4 regions of the Sphingobium sp. B11D3A genome follow, and region 1 is predicted to be linked to each of the others. Evidence: predicted binding sites of a transcription regulator. Region 1 holds the regulator's gene; each other region holds the start of a gene.
The links. The regulator LexA, encoded in region 1, represses DNA repair genes until DNA is damaged. The targets are predictions, from matches to a motif close to GTTCCNCNCTTGTTCT.
Positions count from the first base shown of each region.

Region 1 (4,211 bases):
GTCGCCGGCCCTCGCGCTGCGCTGGCCGGTGCTGATGATCGCCGCCTGCGTGGGCGGCGCGGCGGGCATCGGCTACACTGTGTTCACCGGGGCGCAGGTGCCGACGATCCGCTCCTGCATTGCCGCCTTGCTGGTGATCGCGGGCATGGCTCTGGGCCGCGAGGCAATCGGGCTGCGCTTGATCGCGACCGGCGCGCTGATCGTGATGATCTTTTGGCCTGAGGCTGTCATCGGCCCCAGCTTCCAGATGAGCTTCGTTGCCGTGACCGCAATCGTGGCGCTTTACGAATATCCCCCCGCACGGCGGCTGTTCGAGCGACGCGACGAGGGGCGGATAAAGCGCTGGACCCGCAGCCTCGGCGCCTTGCTGGCGACCGGGCTGCTGGTCGAGCTGGTGCTGACGCCGATTGCCTTTGCCCATTTTCATCGCTCGGGCCTGCTTGGCGCGGCGGCCAATATGATCGCCATTCCGCTCACAAGTTTCGTGGTGATGCCGGCTGAGGTGCTCGCGCTGGTGCTCGACGCTGTGGGGCTGGGGGCGCCGGTCTGGTGGGTGGTCGGTGTGGCGCTCAAGTTCCTGCTGTGGATTGCGCATACTATCGCCAGTCAGCCCTTTGCGACGCTATCGCTGCCCGTCTCCAGCGGACTGGCCTTTGCGCTCGCCATGATCGGCCTCTTGTGGCTGATGCTCTGGCACACGGCGCTGCGTTGGTGGGGCCTGCCTCTGACGGCGCTAGGCTTTTTCCTGACATTTCTGGCACCGTCCGCCGACGTGCTCGTCACCGCCGACGGCCATCATGTGGCGGTGCGCCTGCGCGATGGGCGCATGGCACTGCTGCGGGACCGAAGCGGGGACTATGTTCGCACGACTCTGGCTGAAGCGAGCGCCTATGACGGTGAGTTTGCGTCCCTCGCGCAGGCGCCGGACACGGGATGCACGCGGGACATGTGCGCGATGACATTGCCGGGCCGTGCTGACCAGCCGCCGGTTCACCTGCTGATCAGTCGCTCGCGCCTGCTCGTTCCCTATCCCGAGTTGGTGGCCGCCTGCGCGCAGGCCGATCTTGTGATCGCTGACCGGCCCCTGCCGCCGGGATGTGTGCCGCGCTGGGCAAAGCTGGATCGGCCTGCGCTGAATGCCATGGGCGGTGCACTGATCCTGCTCGACAGTCGGGAGATCGTGCCGGGCCACGACCCGCGCAGCCGCCATCCCTGGATCGCGGGCACCGGCTCGCGCTAGAGCCGGCGTCCCATATCGCCCGCCTCAGTTATAGCGCCGCAAGAGCCCTGCGAGCCGGCCCTGAATGCGCACCTGCCGCGCCTCATAGGTTTGGGGCTCATGGTCGCGATTGGCAGGATCGAGCCGCACCTTGCGGCCGTCATGATGGAAATATTTGAGCGTCGCTTCATTCTCGTCGATGAGGGCCACGACGATCTGGCCATCGCGCGCCGTTTCGGTCCGCTGGATCAGCGCGAAGTCACCGTCAAAAATCCCTGCTTCGATCATCGAGTCACCGGAGACTTCTAGCGCGTAATGATCGCCGGCGCCCAGCAACGCGGCCGGGACCGGCAACATGGTGTCGCTCTCCATCGCCTCGATGGGAAGACCGGCAGCGATGCGCCCATGCAGCGGAATTTCGATCACGTCATTGGCGGCGATGGAGATCGTCCGCGCCGGCGCGGTGGCCGCCTTGCGCAGCGGGGTCACGTTGGTGGCCGCCGCCGGCTCTTCCGTCCGCTCTGCCACGGGCATACCATCCGGCAGTTTGAGGATTTCGAGCGCCCGCGCGCGATTGGGCAGCCTGCGGATGAAGCCGCGCTCTTCCAGCGCGCTGATCAGCCGATGGATGCCGGACTTCGACTTGAGGTCCAGCGCCTCCTTCATCTCCTCGAAACTGGGCGAGACGCCACCCTGATCGAGATGCTGCTTGATGTAGCTGAGCAGTTGCTGTTGCTTGGCGGTCAACATGAGTGGTTCCCCAATATGGAACGGACGGAGAACGTTTAGGAAACGAATCGAGCCACGTCAACACGGATCGGCCAAATATCTCAGGTCTCGGTGGCTGGCGTGTCGTCCCACGCACGGGCGAGCGATCAGGTCAGGATGTGCTGGTCAGGCGCGATGGGTGCGGGAAGATCGGTCGCGCCGAGGCGGGCGAGCATTTCGCGTTCGACCGTCCGTGTCATCGCATCGAGCGGCAAGTCGTTGGGATCATAGCCGAACGGGTCTTCCAGCTGATCGCCCAAGGCGTCCAGCCCGAAGAAGGTATAGCTCGCCACCAGCACCGGAATGAGGGCCCACCAGCCCAGCGAGCCCGCCAGCGCGAAGGGCAGCAACAGGCAGAAGACGTAGGTCGTGCGGTGGAGAATGAGCGAATAGGTGAACGGAACCGGCGTGCTGGCGATCCGCTCACAGGCCGCCTGCACATCGCTGAGCGCCTTGAGTTGGCCCTCGATGAGCGAATGATGGATCGGGTTGATCCGCCCGTCTGCGGACAGGCGCAGGCAGTGCGCGCCCATCTCGTAGAGTACGGTGTCGGTCGGGTTCGGGGAGGTGCGCCACGGTCCATCGTTCACCCACCGGCCGATCGCGGCAGCCTCGTCGTGCTGACGCAGGCGGGCAGCAAGACCGTTGGTGAAGCCGCAGACGCCGCGGAGCAGCGGGGCGCGCTCCTCCTCAGGCAGCGAGGACGTGAGCCGTGCGAAGGAGCGGCTCGCGATGATCAGCGCCCCCCATTGCTTGCGGCCCTCCCACCAGCGATCATAACAGGCACTGTTGCGGAAACTCATGAAGATGGAGAGCGACAGGCCGATCAGGGCGAATGGAATGCCGCTGATCTGCGCGAATAGCCCTGGCCAGGCGCGCGCTGCCAGAATGGCCGCCACGCTGGCCACGGCGATGCCTGCCAGCCGATGCTGGATATGCGGCATGATCGTGCCGCGATAGGCGAACAGCACTTCGAGCAAGCCAAGGCGGTTGCGAACGATCACGGGCGGACATCTCCTGCCAGGGCACGCGGCCACCGGACATGGGCCGGGCACCGGGCGCGCTCGCCATGCGGAGGATGCGCGCGCAGATCAAGGATTAAGTGGCCGCAAGGGGAAGCGCGCAATGGGCGCTGAGGGAACCGGCGGGGAGGGCAGCGGTTCAGCTTGACAGACGATCACTACAAGAGGACCGTGCCATGCCCCTCAAGCTCGAAGGTTCCTGCCGATGCGGCGCCGTGCGCTTTTCCGTCGACAGCCATGCGCCGGTGCCCTTTCTGCGCTGTTATTGCTCGATCTGCCGCAAGACCGCCGGCGGTGGCGGCTATGCCATCAATCTCCACGCCGACAAGCGCACGCACAAGGTGGAAGGCGAGACCGCCGTCTATCACGCTGCGCTGGACGATGGCGGCGGTGGGGGCGAGGGCGGATGCCGCGTCAGCACCGGCGAGCGGCACTTCTGCCCGGCCTGCGCGAGCGCGCTCTGGGTGTTCAGCCCAGAGTATCCCGACCTGCTCCACCCTTTCGCTTCCGCGATCGACAGCGATTTGCCCAAGCCGCCGTCGCTGGTGCACATGATGCTCGGATCAAAGGCGAATTGGGTCGAGCCGCAGATCGGGTCGGATGACCAGTGCTTCGACGGCTATCCAGACGAGGGGCTGGAAGACTGGCACCGGGCGCATGGGCTATGGATTGAGTAGGACGGCTCGGGCGGGACGCTTCCAGGGGCGGCCGTGAAGTGGGTTGGTGGCAAGAACGTCAGCTATCATCGGCAATCTTAAAACCTGCCTGTCCAGATACCATGTCATTGCAGTCAATATTGAATCCCTTATTTGACGTTAAATGCACTCTGCACCTCGCCCTCTTAAGCCTGAAGAGCGGGCGTTGGTTGCCTACCTTTGGGAGGTGAACGAGTGCAGTAACGCCCTACCGCCTGAGCTTCTCGTTGAGGAGATGGATGATGGCGGGATGGGAAGCCTGTCATTTGTATCGCAAAAGCTCGAACGCACATATGGAGGCGAGGCTGGCTCTTGCGGCTTTTACGACGAAGATGGGATGCAAGTTAGGGTTGGGTTGATTCTGGACCAAGACGGGGATCTGTACGAACTTGATCTTTGGACGGTTGATTTCAGCCCACTTATCAAAATCCCTGAGCCTTGTTCATTCTTCGACAAACGCGCTCCGGCTTGAGCGGCCGCTTCCCACGCTAGAACATGTCGTTCACC
Region 1 covers NZ_JAOQOE010000001.1:830,910-835,120, reverse strand. Annotated here, with positions in the region: gene M2332_RS04005 (ComEC/Rec2 family competence protein) at 1-1,240, shown strand, start outside; gene lexA (transcriptional repressor LexA) at 1,265-1,969, opposite strand; gene M2332_RS03995 (bestrophin family protein) at 2,095-2,991, opposite strand; gene M2332_RS03990 (GFA family protein) at 3,186-3,686, shown strand; gene M2332_RS03985 (DUF6984 family protein) at 3,829-4,176, shown strand.

Region 2 (4,211 bases), 150 kb from region 1:
TCCCGACCTTAGGGCTCCCTCGGTGGCGCTGCGCAGCTTCTGTTTGCTCAGCCTGTTCGCGCTGGCGTCTTGCAGTTCAAAGCAAGCTCAAAACTGCGCAGCTCCCTGGCCTGGGTTCTACTCATGGCACGACCAGAGCATCAGAGACAGCGAGGGCTTTTCTGTCGAGCCATTGCCTGCGAATATCATCAAAGTCACCCGCTCCGGACGCGTTCTCTGGAACGGCATCGATGTCACTGACCGGGGCTACGAGGCGGTCACTGATGACTATCTCGGCCAGCTGACCGGGTACGCGCCGCAGACGAAAGTCAGCCTCGATTTCGACGCTGAAGCGCCATGCTCGAAGATCATCAGAATAAGGCAGATGATGATGCAGCACCTGCGCTGTGACGAGCAGCAGATCTGTCTGCAGGGGCACCGCATTTGACCTAGGTGCCTGCGCCGAGCCGGCTTAGACCATCACTGCGCTAGACACCGATAGATGCGCCAATGATCGCGCCGTCGTTTTCACCCTTGCCACTTCTCCACACTCGGTGAACATTGCGTAAACCTTGTGGGGGGTCATCGTGGGAAAGAAGAATCGTGTTCGCGCACCTATAGTTGCTGCTGCGCTCATCATTTTGGCTGGATGCTCAGAGCAGAGAGCGCCCGACAGTAACGCTGCGGGCAATTCCGCGGGAAGCAGCCAGGAAGCTGCAGCCGCGACGCCGGCCACAACGCCGGATGGCAGGCTGTATGTCTCGGCCCAAACGATGTTCGACAAATTCAAGAATGGCGTTGTGTACTGCTATCGTCCTGGCGACGGGGACAGCTGCGACAACGTGCAATATGCCGAAACTGTCGTCAGCCCTACCCAAGTGAACACGATCGCCGTCTATAAATGGGACAGTGCCGAGAAGCATGTCATGAGGGATCGGCAGATACTCAAAGGCGACGCCATTTGCGTGACCTCGGATGAGTGGTCCGTCGAGCGGGCCAATTACTACATTACGGTCGACAATGTGGCGAAGATTCAATCGACCGATATCAGCGCCGAGCCTGAGGGCCTCGAAAGCTGGCGCAAGGACCTCCGCGAGCGTTGGGCCGGCGTAATGGGGCACGAATTCTGCTATCGCTATGCACTCCGCCGTGATGAAAAAGGCGAGACGCATGGCGGCCAGTTTGAGGAATTCAAGTTTTCCGGCGGCGTGCTGCAGCCCGCTGAAAAGCCGGTCTATCTCAACACCTATGAGCGCAAGGATCTGGACGCACTGACACTGCGGCCGCGAAACTAGGCAGGCGCTTGATTGGCAAAATGTGGGGGAATCATGACGACAGCTGTATCTTGCATGCTTTGTAGCGGCAACGGATCCAGATCATTTGGGGCCATTTGCGAGGGCTGCGGCGGTGCTGGGTCCGTGCACATCCTCGAACCCGTCACCTTTTGCAGACTCTGCAACGGTAACGGCTCGAGATCCTTCGGCGCAGTTTGCGAAGGATGCGGCGGTTGCGGTTATGCCGGCCGCGTCACTGGCCTAGCTGGAGTTCCAGCGCAGGGGCAGATGCACGGCAGCATGGGGAATTCCGAGATTCTGACGGAGCTGCGTGCGATCAAAAGCGCCACCGCCAACTCTGCACAGCAGATCGCGGAGATGAGCTCGATTGCCTATTTCGTTGGCGTCTTCATATCGATGGGCATGAACTTCGCCGTCGGCCATGGATTGGGCGCGCTTCTGGTGTGCTGGCTGTCATGGCTGAACGTCGGCTATGTTATCGTCGGCCTGGCCACGGGAACGTACGTCACGCCTCCCACTGGCAGTTAGGCTGCCGACCCGCATCGAGCAGAAAGCGACGAGCCGCACGTTTGGGATGTTCCCAATCTGTTCTCTTTGGCGTTATGTGAGCTGACGAGCCAGGGAATCTGATCATGCTGCTGCCAATCGCGCAGCCGGTCCCGCTCGCCGATATGGCGCCGGGCATCCGGTTTAAGCCGATCGGCGTGGCGGGAGCCGGCTTTCCAAGCCCCGCCCAGGATTGGGAGGAGGACGCTATCAATCTGGCCGAGCTGCTGCGGCTCAATCGGGCCGGGAGCTTCGTCTTTCGCATCGACGGCTCCAGCATGATCGACGCTGGCATTTCCGACCGCGATGTCGTCGTGGTGGATCGCGATGTGACGCCGCGCAACGGCCATATCGTCATTGCGATCGTCGCCGGCGGCTTTGTGTGCCGCCAGCTCGTCTATCGCGGCGGCGTGCCCTATCTGGAAGCGCGCAACAGCCGGCAGAGCTATGCCAACCACCTCGCCGATGAATCGACGGAGATATGGGGCGTGGTGCGCGCGGGCGTGCGCGATTATCAGCGGTGAGCTGGGCGATCGTCGATGTGGAGAACATGTATGTCTCCAGCGAGCGGGTGTTCGACCCGCGCCTGCGGCGCGTGCCGGTGATTGTCCTCTCAAATAATGATGGCTGCGCGATCGCCCGCAGCGCCGAGGCGAAGGCGCTGCACATCAAGATGGGCGATCCGGTGTTCAAGATCCGCGACGTGATCAAGCGGCACGGCATCGAGCTGCGATCCTCCAATTATGAGCTCTATGCCGACATGAACCGCCGGTTCAACGCGGTGATCGGCGAGCATAGCGACCTGGTGGAGATCTATTCGATCGATGAGAGCTTCTATCGGCTGCCGACGCTGGCCGACGGCCGCGGCGATGTGGCGGCCGCGCACGCGCTGCGCGCCGCGATCCTGCGCACGGTGGGCCTGCCAACGCGGATCGGCCTGGGGCCGACGCGCACGCTCTGCAAGGTGGCCAATGCACTCGCCAAGGCCACGGAGAAGGTATGGGGCGGCGTCGTGGATCTCCACGATAGCGAGCTGCGCGCGCGGCTGTTTGCGCAATGGCCGGTGACGGAGGTGTGGGGCATCGCGCGGGCCCTGGCGGCGCGGCTGCAGCCGCTGGGCGTGCGCACCGTGGCCGATCTGGTCGCCCTGCCCCCGGCGGTGGCGCGCTCGATCGGCACGGTCGTGCTCGAGCGCCTGGTGCTGGAGCTGAACGGCATCGCCTGCGACGACTTTAAGCCCGAGCCGGAGGCGCGCAAGGCGACGGCCGTGACGCGCCAGTTCGGCGCGCCGGTGACCGACCTGGGCGAACTGCGCGAGGCCATGGTGCGGCGCGCGGTGCGCGCGGCGGAGAAGCTGCGGGAGCAGAGCCTGATGGCGACGCGGCTGATCGCCTTTGCGCATGGATCGCGGTTCCGCGCCAATGCGCCCTCGGCGAGCCGGCAGACGCGCCTTTCGCCGCCGAGTAACGATCCGCGCATCATCGCCGCCCTCGCCGGCAAGATGATGGAGGCGATGCATCAGCCGGGGGCGGTCTATACCAAGTGCGGTGTGCTGTTGGAGGAGCTGGTGCCGGAAGGGACAGGCCAAGGCGATCTGTTCGTCCAGGCCGACCCGCGTGCGCGCGGCCTGCTGGCGGCGATGGACGGGCTCAACGACCGGTTCGGCCGGGGGACGATCCAGCTGGCGGCGCAGGGTTTTGGCGAGCGGAGCTTCGACACCAAGCGGGGGCAGAAGAGCCCCTCATGGACGACGGATATTCGGCAGATCCCGGTGGCGCGGTAGAGCGTACGTCGGTCATTCGGGCTGGCTGGCAGCGTTTGCCGCTTGTTGAAGCTTCCTGCGTCGGCGGAACGCGAGGAGCGTAAGCGGGCCGCCGACTGCAGATCCCAAGATGAACATCTCGATAAATGTTTTGCCGGGGGTCCTTGATTTACTGAACTCCGAACTGCGCTTCAAATAGCCGAGTTGCTTTTGCTCACTGAGGATCACGCCATTTTTGTCAGCGGCGCTGATGATCAACCAATGCCCTTTGTAGTCCACCAGCGTCAATTTGGCACGGAGGGGGAAGCGCTCTTGGGGAAGGCAATAGATATCCCGCGATCTCCATCGGGCGGCTTCGCAGCTTATTTGCCGGCTGACATTCGCCATATGGAGCGTCATCCACCGGGTGCCAATTCCTCCAACGTCCACCACACCTTCTCGCACAATGCGCGGCGCAGATCGGGCAACATCGTACATGTCTGCCCGGTCATTGTGAGGGTTGAGGTATGCCATCGAGGCGAAGAGCAAAGGACCCCATAGCCACCATGTTGCGAGCCAGCGCTTGTTCCAAGCAGAGAACTTAGCCACTCCGCTGCGGAAGCCGGACCAATCCAGAGATTTCAGTTTCA
Region 2 covers NZ_JAOQOE010000001.1:684,113-688,323, forward strand. Annotated here, with positions in the region: gene M2332_RS03265 (hypothetical protein) at 23-427, shown strand; gene M2332_RS03270 (hypothetical protein) at 567-1,274, shown strand; gene M2332_RS03275 (hypothetical protein) at 1,542-1,802, shown strand; gene M2332_RS03280 (LexA family protein) at 1,907-2,344, shown strand; gene M2332_RS03285 (Y-family DNA polymerase) at 2,302-3,603, shown strand; gene M2332_RS03290 (hypothetical protein) at 3,616-4,211, opposite strand, start outside.
Region 2: M2332_RS03280 (LexA family protein) is a predicted target of LexA. The motif match lies at 1,851-1,866, and genes of this name have one in related genera.

Region 3 (4,211 bases), 2.3 Mb from region 1:
CTCCTGAGGAGGCCGATAGTAGCACAATCATTAGCATGGTCAAGTATTCGCCACGCTTGGAATGCGCCCTGCTTCGCCAGCCTCCCGTCACGGCGATAGCGCGTTACGCCTAGCTTTTCGAGGCTTTCATGCTGGCAAGAACCTCGCGCAGGGCGCTCAGCCCCGCCGGCTTGGGAAGCATCGGCCAATCCCTGGTGCCATCGCCCAGATAGCTGCTGTCCGGATAGCCGCTCATCACCACGAACGGGATTTTGCGCGCCTCCAGTTCCATCAGAACTGGCTCCGAGGTTTCGCCGCCCAGATTATAATCGACGATCGCACCGGTGATATTGCCGCTTTCCAGAGCTGTAATCGCCTGGCTCACTGTGGCGACGGGATAGACCTCATCCGCCCCCAATTCGCGCAACGTCAACTCAAGGTCGAGCGCGATAAGCATTTCATCTTCAAGCAAAAGAACATTCAGCATCCCCGGTTCCTCGAACATTCAACGAGAGGCGCCGGCCTGCCCCTGTTACTGACCCTTTGCGGCCCGTTTACTATCATGAACGCGGCTCTGCGGTGCCTCTATGCGCGGTGAGTTGATGGATGTCTGTTCACTTTTGAACATAGACGGGAACTGCGGCGGGGGCTGATCGTTATGCATCGCATGCACGACATCGTCTCGCCCGGCATCGATCATAACAATCTGGTGGCAGCGCTGAACCCTGCCGATCTGGCCCTTATGGCCAAAGTGGCGCGCGTCGTGCGCCTACCCACGGGCACGACCCTTTACGACCCCGGCGATACCGTGGTGGCCGCTTATTTCCCCCTTGGCGATGCGGTCGCGACTTTCCACGTGCTGATGGACGACGGCTCGTCGGTCGAGATCGCGATGGTCGGCCGTGAGGGCGCTGTGGGCGGCATCGTCAGCAGCGGGCGGCTGGCGGCTTACTCCCGGTCATGCGTGATGCATGGCGGCTATTTCGCCCGGTTCGATTCTGCGACGCTGGAGACGCTGAAAGCGAGTTCTCCCGCCATTCGCGATCTGCTCAGCCGCTATGCGGACTGTCTGCTCGCCCAGATTTTCCAGTCGGTCGCGTGTAACGCCGTCCACAGCCTGGAGATGCGGGCGGCCAAATGGCTGACGGCCGCTGTCGATCGCACCGGCAACAATCAGGTGATGATGACGCAGGAGGAATTCGGGTCCCTTCTCGGCATTGCGCGCAGCTATGCCAGCCGCCTGATCAAGAGCTTCAAGACCGACGGGCTCGTCCAGACCCGGCGCGGCTCGCTCGTCGTGCTGGATGCGGATCGGCTGCGTCAGCGCGCCTGTTCATGCAACGACATGGTGCGCACCCATTTCGATCACGTGCTGGCGGGCGTCTATCCGGACCCCGCCGAGCTTGAGCATCTGGTCCACGACGTCAGCCCCTAGCGTTTGCCAGGAGCCGTCGCGCGGGAGATGGCCTCCTACTTTCTGGTCTTCGGCGGAAGCGGCGCGCATTTGGTCTTGTCGCCAGCCAGACAGGCCGCGACATCCGCCTCCCACTTCGCCCGCGCCTCGGCGGCCTGCGCCTGTTCGGCGGCGATCTTCGCATCCCGTGCCGCCAGCGCGTCGCGATAGGTCTGTTCACGCGCGGCCTGCTCGTCGGCAATGGCCTTCTTCTGCGCTTCGAAATCGCTCATCTGCTGCGCTGCCAGCTTTGCCTGCTCGGCATGGAGCACACGCCGCTCTTCCTGCTCCTGCGGCGTGTCCTGCGCCAGCGCGACGGTGGCTGAAACCATCATGGTGCCTGCAAGGGTCGCCAGTCGTGCGTAACGTGCCAGGGTCATGTCGTTCTCCGTCGTCTGTCGGGCCGGGCATTCCACGCCACGGCCTGCTGGTACAATGATTAAGATCAAGACTCGATGCACGTGCAATCGCTCGAATGTCCGTCGGGCCATCTCGCATCTGGCCTCGGGCGATCCTATCTGTGCCTCTGGCTGAACCTTGCCGCTGGATTCCCTTCAGGAACAGAGATAGAACACCGCCCATGAGCCTTACCCATATTTCGGTGCGCGGCGCGCGCGAGCACAATCTCAAGGGCATTGACGTGGATCTGCCGCGCGATGCGCTGGTCGTCATCACGGGCCTCTCCGGCAGCGGCAAGTCGAGCCTCGCCTTCGACACCATCTATGCCGAGGGCCAGCGGCGCTATGTGGAGTCCCTCTCTGCTTATGCGCGCCAGTTCCTGGAGATGATGCAGAAGCCGGATGTCGAGCATATCGACGGCCTCTCGCCGGCCATCTCCATCGAGCAGAAGACCACAAGCCGCAACCCGCGCTCCACGGTCGCGACCGTGACCGAGATCTACGACTATATGCGCCTGCTGTGGGCGCGCGTGGGCGTGCCTTACTCCCCCGCCACCGGCCTGCCGATCAGCGCGCAGACGGTCAGCCAGATGGTCGACCGCGTGCTGGCGCTGCCGGAAGGGACGCGGGTCTATCTGCTCGCCCCGGTCGTGCGCGGCCGCAAGGGCGAGTATCGCAAGGAGCTGGCCGAGTGGCAGCGGGCCGGCTTCACCCGCGTGCGCATCGATGGCGAATTCTACCCCATCGAGGAAGCCCCCGCGCTCGACAAGAAGTACAAGCACGACATCGAGGTGGTGGTGGACCGCGTGGTGGTCCGCGAAGATATGGCGCAGCGGCTGGCGGAGAGCTTCGAGACCGCGCTCAAGCTGGCCGAGGGGCTGGCTTATGTGGATCTGGCTGAGGGGACGGTGGCGTCTCTCCTTAACCCCTCCCTTTCAAGGGAGGGGCAAGGGGTGGGTGCTGGAGATGGCGGCTCAATGCCGTCATCGGAAGTCACGGGCGCGACGCAGCAGCCCCACCCCAACCCCTCCCCTGAAGGGGAGGGGCTGAAAAAAGGCATGAAAAACGCCGGCATCCCGGCCAACCGCATCATCTTCAGCGAAAAATTCGCCTGCCCGGTCAGCGGCTTCACCATTCAGGAGATCGAGCCGCGCCTGTTCTCGTTCAACGCGCCGCAGGGCGCCTGCCCGGCCTGCGATGGTCTGGGCGAGAAGCTGGAGTTCGACGAGCAGCTCGTTGTCCCCAATGAGGCGCTGACGCTCAAAAAGGGCGCGATCGTGCCCTGGGCCAAGTCCAATCCGCCGAGCCCTTATTACATGCAGGTGCTCGCCTCCCTCGCCAAGGCCTTCGGCTTCAGCCTGGAGACGCCGTGGAGCGAGCTGCCGGGCGAGGTGCGCCTCATCATCCTGCACGGCACGGGCGGCAAGCCGGTCACCCTCACCTTCCAGGATGGGCGCAAGAGCTACAGCGTCTCCAAGCCGTTCGAGGGCGTCATCGGCAATCTGAACCGCCGGATGCTGCAGACGGACAGCGCCTGGATGCGCGAGGAGCTGGGCAAGTTCCAGACCGCGCAGCCCTGCGAGACCTGCGGCGGCGCGCGCCTAAAGCCCGAGGCGCTGGCCGTGAAGGTCGCGATGCAGGACATCGCCACCCCCACCCGCATGAGCGTGGTGGATGCGCTGGCCTGGTTCACTGCCCTGCCCCAGCAGCTGACCGACCAGCAGAACCAGATCGCCAAGGCCATCCTCAAGGAGATTATCGAGCGGCTCGGCTTCCTCAACAATGTCGGCCTCGATTATCTCAATCTGGACCGCACCAGCGGCACGCTCTCGGGCGGCGAGAGCCAGCGCATCCGCCTCGCCAGCCAGATCGGCTCGGGCCTCTCCGGCGTGCTCTATGTGCTGGATGAGCCGAGCATCGGCCTCCACCAGCGCGACAACGACATGCTGCTGGTGACGCTCAAGCGCCTGCGCGATCTCGGCAACACCGTCATCGTGGTGGAGCATGATGAGGACGCGATCCGCGCGGCCGACCATATCGTCGACATGGGGCCGGGCGCCGGCGTGCATGGCGGCGAGATCGTCGCGCAGGGCACGCTGGCCGATGTGCTGGCGACGCAGGGCTCGCTCACCGCCGATTATCTCAACGGCACGCGCGAAATCCCCGTCGCCGCCAAGCGCCGCAAGGGCAGCGGCAAGAAGCTGACCGTCAAAAATGCCCGTGCCAACAATCTCAAGGGCGTCAGCGCGTCCATCCCGCTCGGTACCTTCACCTGCATCACCGGCGTCTCCGGCTCGGGCAAGTCCAGCTTCACCATCGATACGCTCTATGCCGCCAGCGCCCGCGCGCTGAATGGCGCCCGCGTCATCGCCGGCGCGCAT
Region 3 covers NZ_JAOQOE010000001.1:3,100,241-3,104,451, reverse strand. Annotated here, with positions in the region: gene M2332_RS14490 (hypothetical protein) at 110-484, opposite strand; gene M2332_RS14485 (Crp/Fnr family transcriptional regulator) at 647-1,414, shown strand; gene M2332_RS14480 (hypothetical protein) at 1,450-1,812, opposite strand; gene uvrA (excinuclease ABC subunit UvrA) at 2,013-4,211, shown strand, end outside.
Region 3: uvrA (excinuclease ABC subunit UvrA) is a predicted target of LexA. The motif match lies at 1,990-2,005, and genes of this name have one in related genera.

Region 4 (4,211 bases), 490 kb from region 1:
TCGGTGGGGAGGATGTTTCCCATGCGGATGTGCCGCTGCCGGATGTGAAATGGGCCGCCGTCGAGCGCATGGCGCAGGAGAAGGAGGCTTTCGGCTTCTATTTCTCGGCGCACCCCGTGGACCGCTATCGCATCCTCGCGCGCGGCAAGGGCGTGCGCAGCTATGCGGAGCTGTGCGGCCAGTCGGATGGCATTGGCGGCGGCGACCGAACCGGCGCGATGATGGCGGGGCTGATCGAGGATATACGCTGGCGCGAGACCAAGCGCGGCGCCCGCTATGCTTCGGCGACCTTCTCGGATTCGAGCGGGCAGTTCCAGGCCAGTTGCTTCGATGAGGAAAGCTGCAAGCTGCTCGCAACCCTGCACGAGAGCAACGAGTGCGCCCTGCTGACCGTGGAGCTGGATCGCCAGCCCGGTGAGGAGACCCCGCGCGTCACCGTGCGCAACGTTCAGTCTTTCGCGCGCCTCGCGGGCACGGCGCGAATGCGGATGGTCATTTCCGTCGAGGAGCCCGGCGCTATTCCTTCGCTCCGGCAGATGCTTGGCGAACGGCGCGGGGCACGATCGACGGTGGAGCTGGACGCGGCGCTGCCCGATGGCGGGCGGGCGCGGGTCATCCTCGGCGAGGATTTCCAGCTCGATGCAGAGCTTGGCGAGCGGGTCGAAACGGTGCGCGGTGTGACCAAGGTGGTGCTCGCTCAGCACGGGCCACAGCTGGCGCTGGTCGCCTCCCGCTAAACCGTGCCTGACGCGCGATGTGTTGCACTGCACCGCGCCGGAGCGCGAGCCGAGGCGGCTTTCCTCGCCTCGTGAGCACAATTGAACGCAGCGCTATTGTGCGTTTGCGAAATGTTAACCATCGCAGCGGCGGGGGTGCCATCCCGTTCCATCGGGTGGCGCCGGGGGTGACTCTTAGGACTTGGGAGTTACCGATGAAAACTATGTACAAACTGCCGCTTGTCACAGCGGCGCTGATGGCCGGAGCCGCCTTGGCGGCACCATCACAGGCCGCAATCATCAGCTTCGATGGTCTCTCCGGATCGGGTGATCCATTCACCAGCTATACGCAGGACGGGTTTACCTTCGCCAATGTGCTGGGGTCTTCCGTGGTCGATACCGGCTCGGGCAATAGCGCGCCCAGCGTCGGCTTTGGCGGCGGGACGGCGCTCAGCCTGTTCGATCTGACGGCGGGCGGCGCGAGCTTCACGCTGGACAGCTTCGATCTGGCGACCGTGGACAGCAACCTGCTCTACAGCGTGACCGGCTTTTCGGGTCAGATGCCGGTATTCAGCCTGCTCTCGACCTTCTCCGGGGATTTCTCCACGATCGCCGGCGCCAGCAATCTGGTTGACCGGGTCGTCTTCGGCTTCGTTGTCGGTGGCGCTTCGGCGAACATCGACAATATTGCCGTAAACGGAACCAACGCTCCGCCGGTGCCCGAGCCTGCTGTCTGGGCCATGCTGGTCATCGGCTTCGGCGCGGTTGGCTACACGTTGCGGGGTCGCAAGGCGACGATGCGCGTGTCCTTCAACTGATCTGACATAGCCGAAGGGCGGTCTGTTCATCGCAGCATGCTGAACAGATCGCCCTGATCGGACGGCGGCACGAACAGATCGTGCCGCAGCGCAAGGCGGCCCTTGCCAAGGCCATGGCGTGCCTGAGCGACGCGGAAGCGCGTGCCGATCAACTCCGCATAAGCCCCGGACCCACGCATGCGCGTGCCGAAATTGGGATCATTGTCGCGCCCGCCCCGCATCGACTGAATGAGGCTCATCACCTTGGCGGCCCGGTCCGGATAATGTGCCTCGAGCCAGTCCCGGAATAACGGCGCGACCTCGGAGGGCAGTCGCACCGGAATGAACGAGACCGATTGCGCGCCCGCCTCTGCGGCCGCCGCGACAAGCGCCTCGATCTCATGATCGTTGATGGCCGGGATCATCGGTGACAGGCTGGCATGGGTCGGCACTCCCGCCTGGGAGAGCCCGCGGATCGCCGCGAGCCGACTGGCCGGCGAGGGCGCGCGCGGCTCCAGCTTGCGGTGCAGCCCGGCATCCAGCGTGGTGAGCGAAATCGCCACCGCGACCAGCCCCTGCGCTGCCATCGGCCCCAGCAGATCGAGATCCCGCAGCACCCGGTTGGATTTGGTAGTGATCATCAGCGGATGGCGGCAGTCCGCCAGCACCTCGATGCAGGCCCGCGTGATGCGATACCGCCCCTCGATGGGCTGATAGGGGTCGGTGTTCGTCCCCATCGCAATGGTCTTCACCACATATGCGCGCCTGGCGAGTTCCTGCCGCAGCAGCCTGGCCGCGTCCGGCTTGGCGAACAACCGGCTCTCGAAGTCCAGCCCCGGCGAGAGATCGAACCGGGCATGGCTCGGCCGCGCAAAGCAATAAATGCACCCATGCTCGCAGCCCCGATAGGCATTCACCGATTGCTCAAAGCCAATGTCAGGGGAATTGTTGCGGGTGATGATCGTGCGCGCCTGCTCCAGCGTCACGGTGGTGCGCAGGGGGGGCGGCTGATCCTCCTCGTCCGCCAGTCGCGCATCCAGCCAGTCGCCATCCACCTCGCGCGCGGGCAAATGAAAACGGCTCGATACCTCGTTGGCCGAGGCGCCGCGGCCCTTGATCGCAGTCATGCGTCAATAGAACATATAGAGAACGCAACCGCAATAGGCTTTGCGGTGTGGCGATGTCGGCTTCATCGCGATAAGGCCGTGGCAGTAACGGGAAAATGGGGACGACGATGAAGACGACCGCTTGGATTTCGGCTGCAGCATGTGCGCTTGTGATGATGGCGGCGACCGCTCATGCGGCCGATGAGGAACCGTGCGGCAAGGGGCTCGTCTGCGCGAATGCGCCCGAGACGGTGGTGAAGGCGATCCAGGACGCGGGTTACAAGGCCAGCCTGAGCAAGAGTGAGTCCACCGGCAACCCGATGATCACCAGCGCGGCAAGCGGCTACAACTTCAACATCTATTTCTACGAATGCGAGGATGGCAAGGACTGCGCCTCACTCCACTTCTCCACCAGCTTCGTGGACGACGGCAAGAACACGCCAGAGCTCGCCAATTTGTGGAACCGCAAGAACCGGTTCAGCCAGATGGCGGTGGACGAGGATGGCTCGCTTGACCTGACCTATGACGTGACGACCTATGGCGGCCTGACCCAGCGCAATTTCGCCGATGTCGTCGACTGGTGGCAGACGATGCTCGGCGCCCTCAACAGCTTCTTCCGCGAGCAGGGCCATATCGAGTGACGGGCTTGCGCTTGTGGGGCAGGGGCAACAGGTTCTCATTTCGTTCCACTGTTCCTGTGAACTTTTCTACGTGTGTCAAAAGGTCCGAGGTCCCCATTTAGGGTGGTCGAAAGCTTGAGATCGGGCTGCCCTCAATATCCGATTCGCAGTTGCAGATTGTCGCTCCAGATCCTCTTCAGTTGGCGAGGTTGCTGGTCTTGGGCCTCGATTTTGCATTTCTTTAGGCTCGACACCAATCGAATTTAGAAAAAATAGCGTCATCCGCCGACGAGTGTGGATTGATAGAACGCAAATGTAATACTTCTGCAATATCTGAAAACTTAGCTCGTCGGCGCAACAATTTCTTTAAGAGGATTCTTCGCCCAGTGGTTGCCGCCAGATCGCGCTATGTTGATAGCATATTAATCAGCTGAAGGATCAGTAAGAATGCATGCCGTCGTCATTACCGCCTATAAGGACTTTCCCACACTAGAGCGGATGGTGCGACGCCTTGATCGCGCATTTTTCCGGGTGATCATTCACGTCGACAAGAGAAGTCGGATCAGTAATGATCAATTGGAGAGGTTGACTGCGCTTGGATGTCATTGTCAGCGTACCTATCGGGTCCGCTGGGGATCAGTTACGCATCTCTATGCTATTTTGGATCTTCTTAAGATTGCGGTGAAGTATGACGATTGTGACTATGTCCACCTTGTAAGCGGGCAAGACTATCCGATTGCGACAGTTGAGGATTTTCAGACTAAATGTGACGGGCGCATTTTTATGAAATATGAGCCGCTGGAGATCTCACCTGATCATGTCGCAGAGAGATATCGGCACTACAATATTTTCTATTTTCTGCAGGGCGGCCCACCATTTTCAGGATCACTACATAAATATCTGGATCGCCTGTTCGCATGGGGTCAAAAAAGGCTTAAAATAAGCCGCAATAAAATTATGCCTTTTGAGAAG
Region 4 covers NZ_JAOQOE010000001.1:341,822-346,032, forward strand. Annotated here, with positions in the region: gene dnaE (DNA polymerase III subunit alpha) at 1-737, shown strand, start outside; gene M2332_RS01635 (PEPxxWA-CTERM sorting domain-containing protein) at 932-1,534, shown strand; gene M2332_RS01640 (PA0069 family radical SAM protein) at 1,561-2,640, opposite strand; gene M2332_RS01645 (YbjN domain-containing protein) at 2,748-3,260, shown strand; gene M2332_RS01650 (beta-1,6-N-acetylglucosaminyltransferase) at 3,687-4,211, shown strand, end outside.
Region 4: M2332_RS01640 (PA0069 family radical SAM protein) is a predicted target of LexA. The motif match lies at 2,649-2,664, and genes of this name have one in related genera.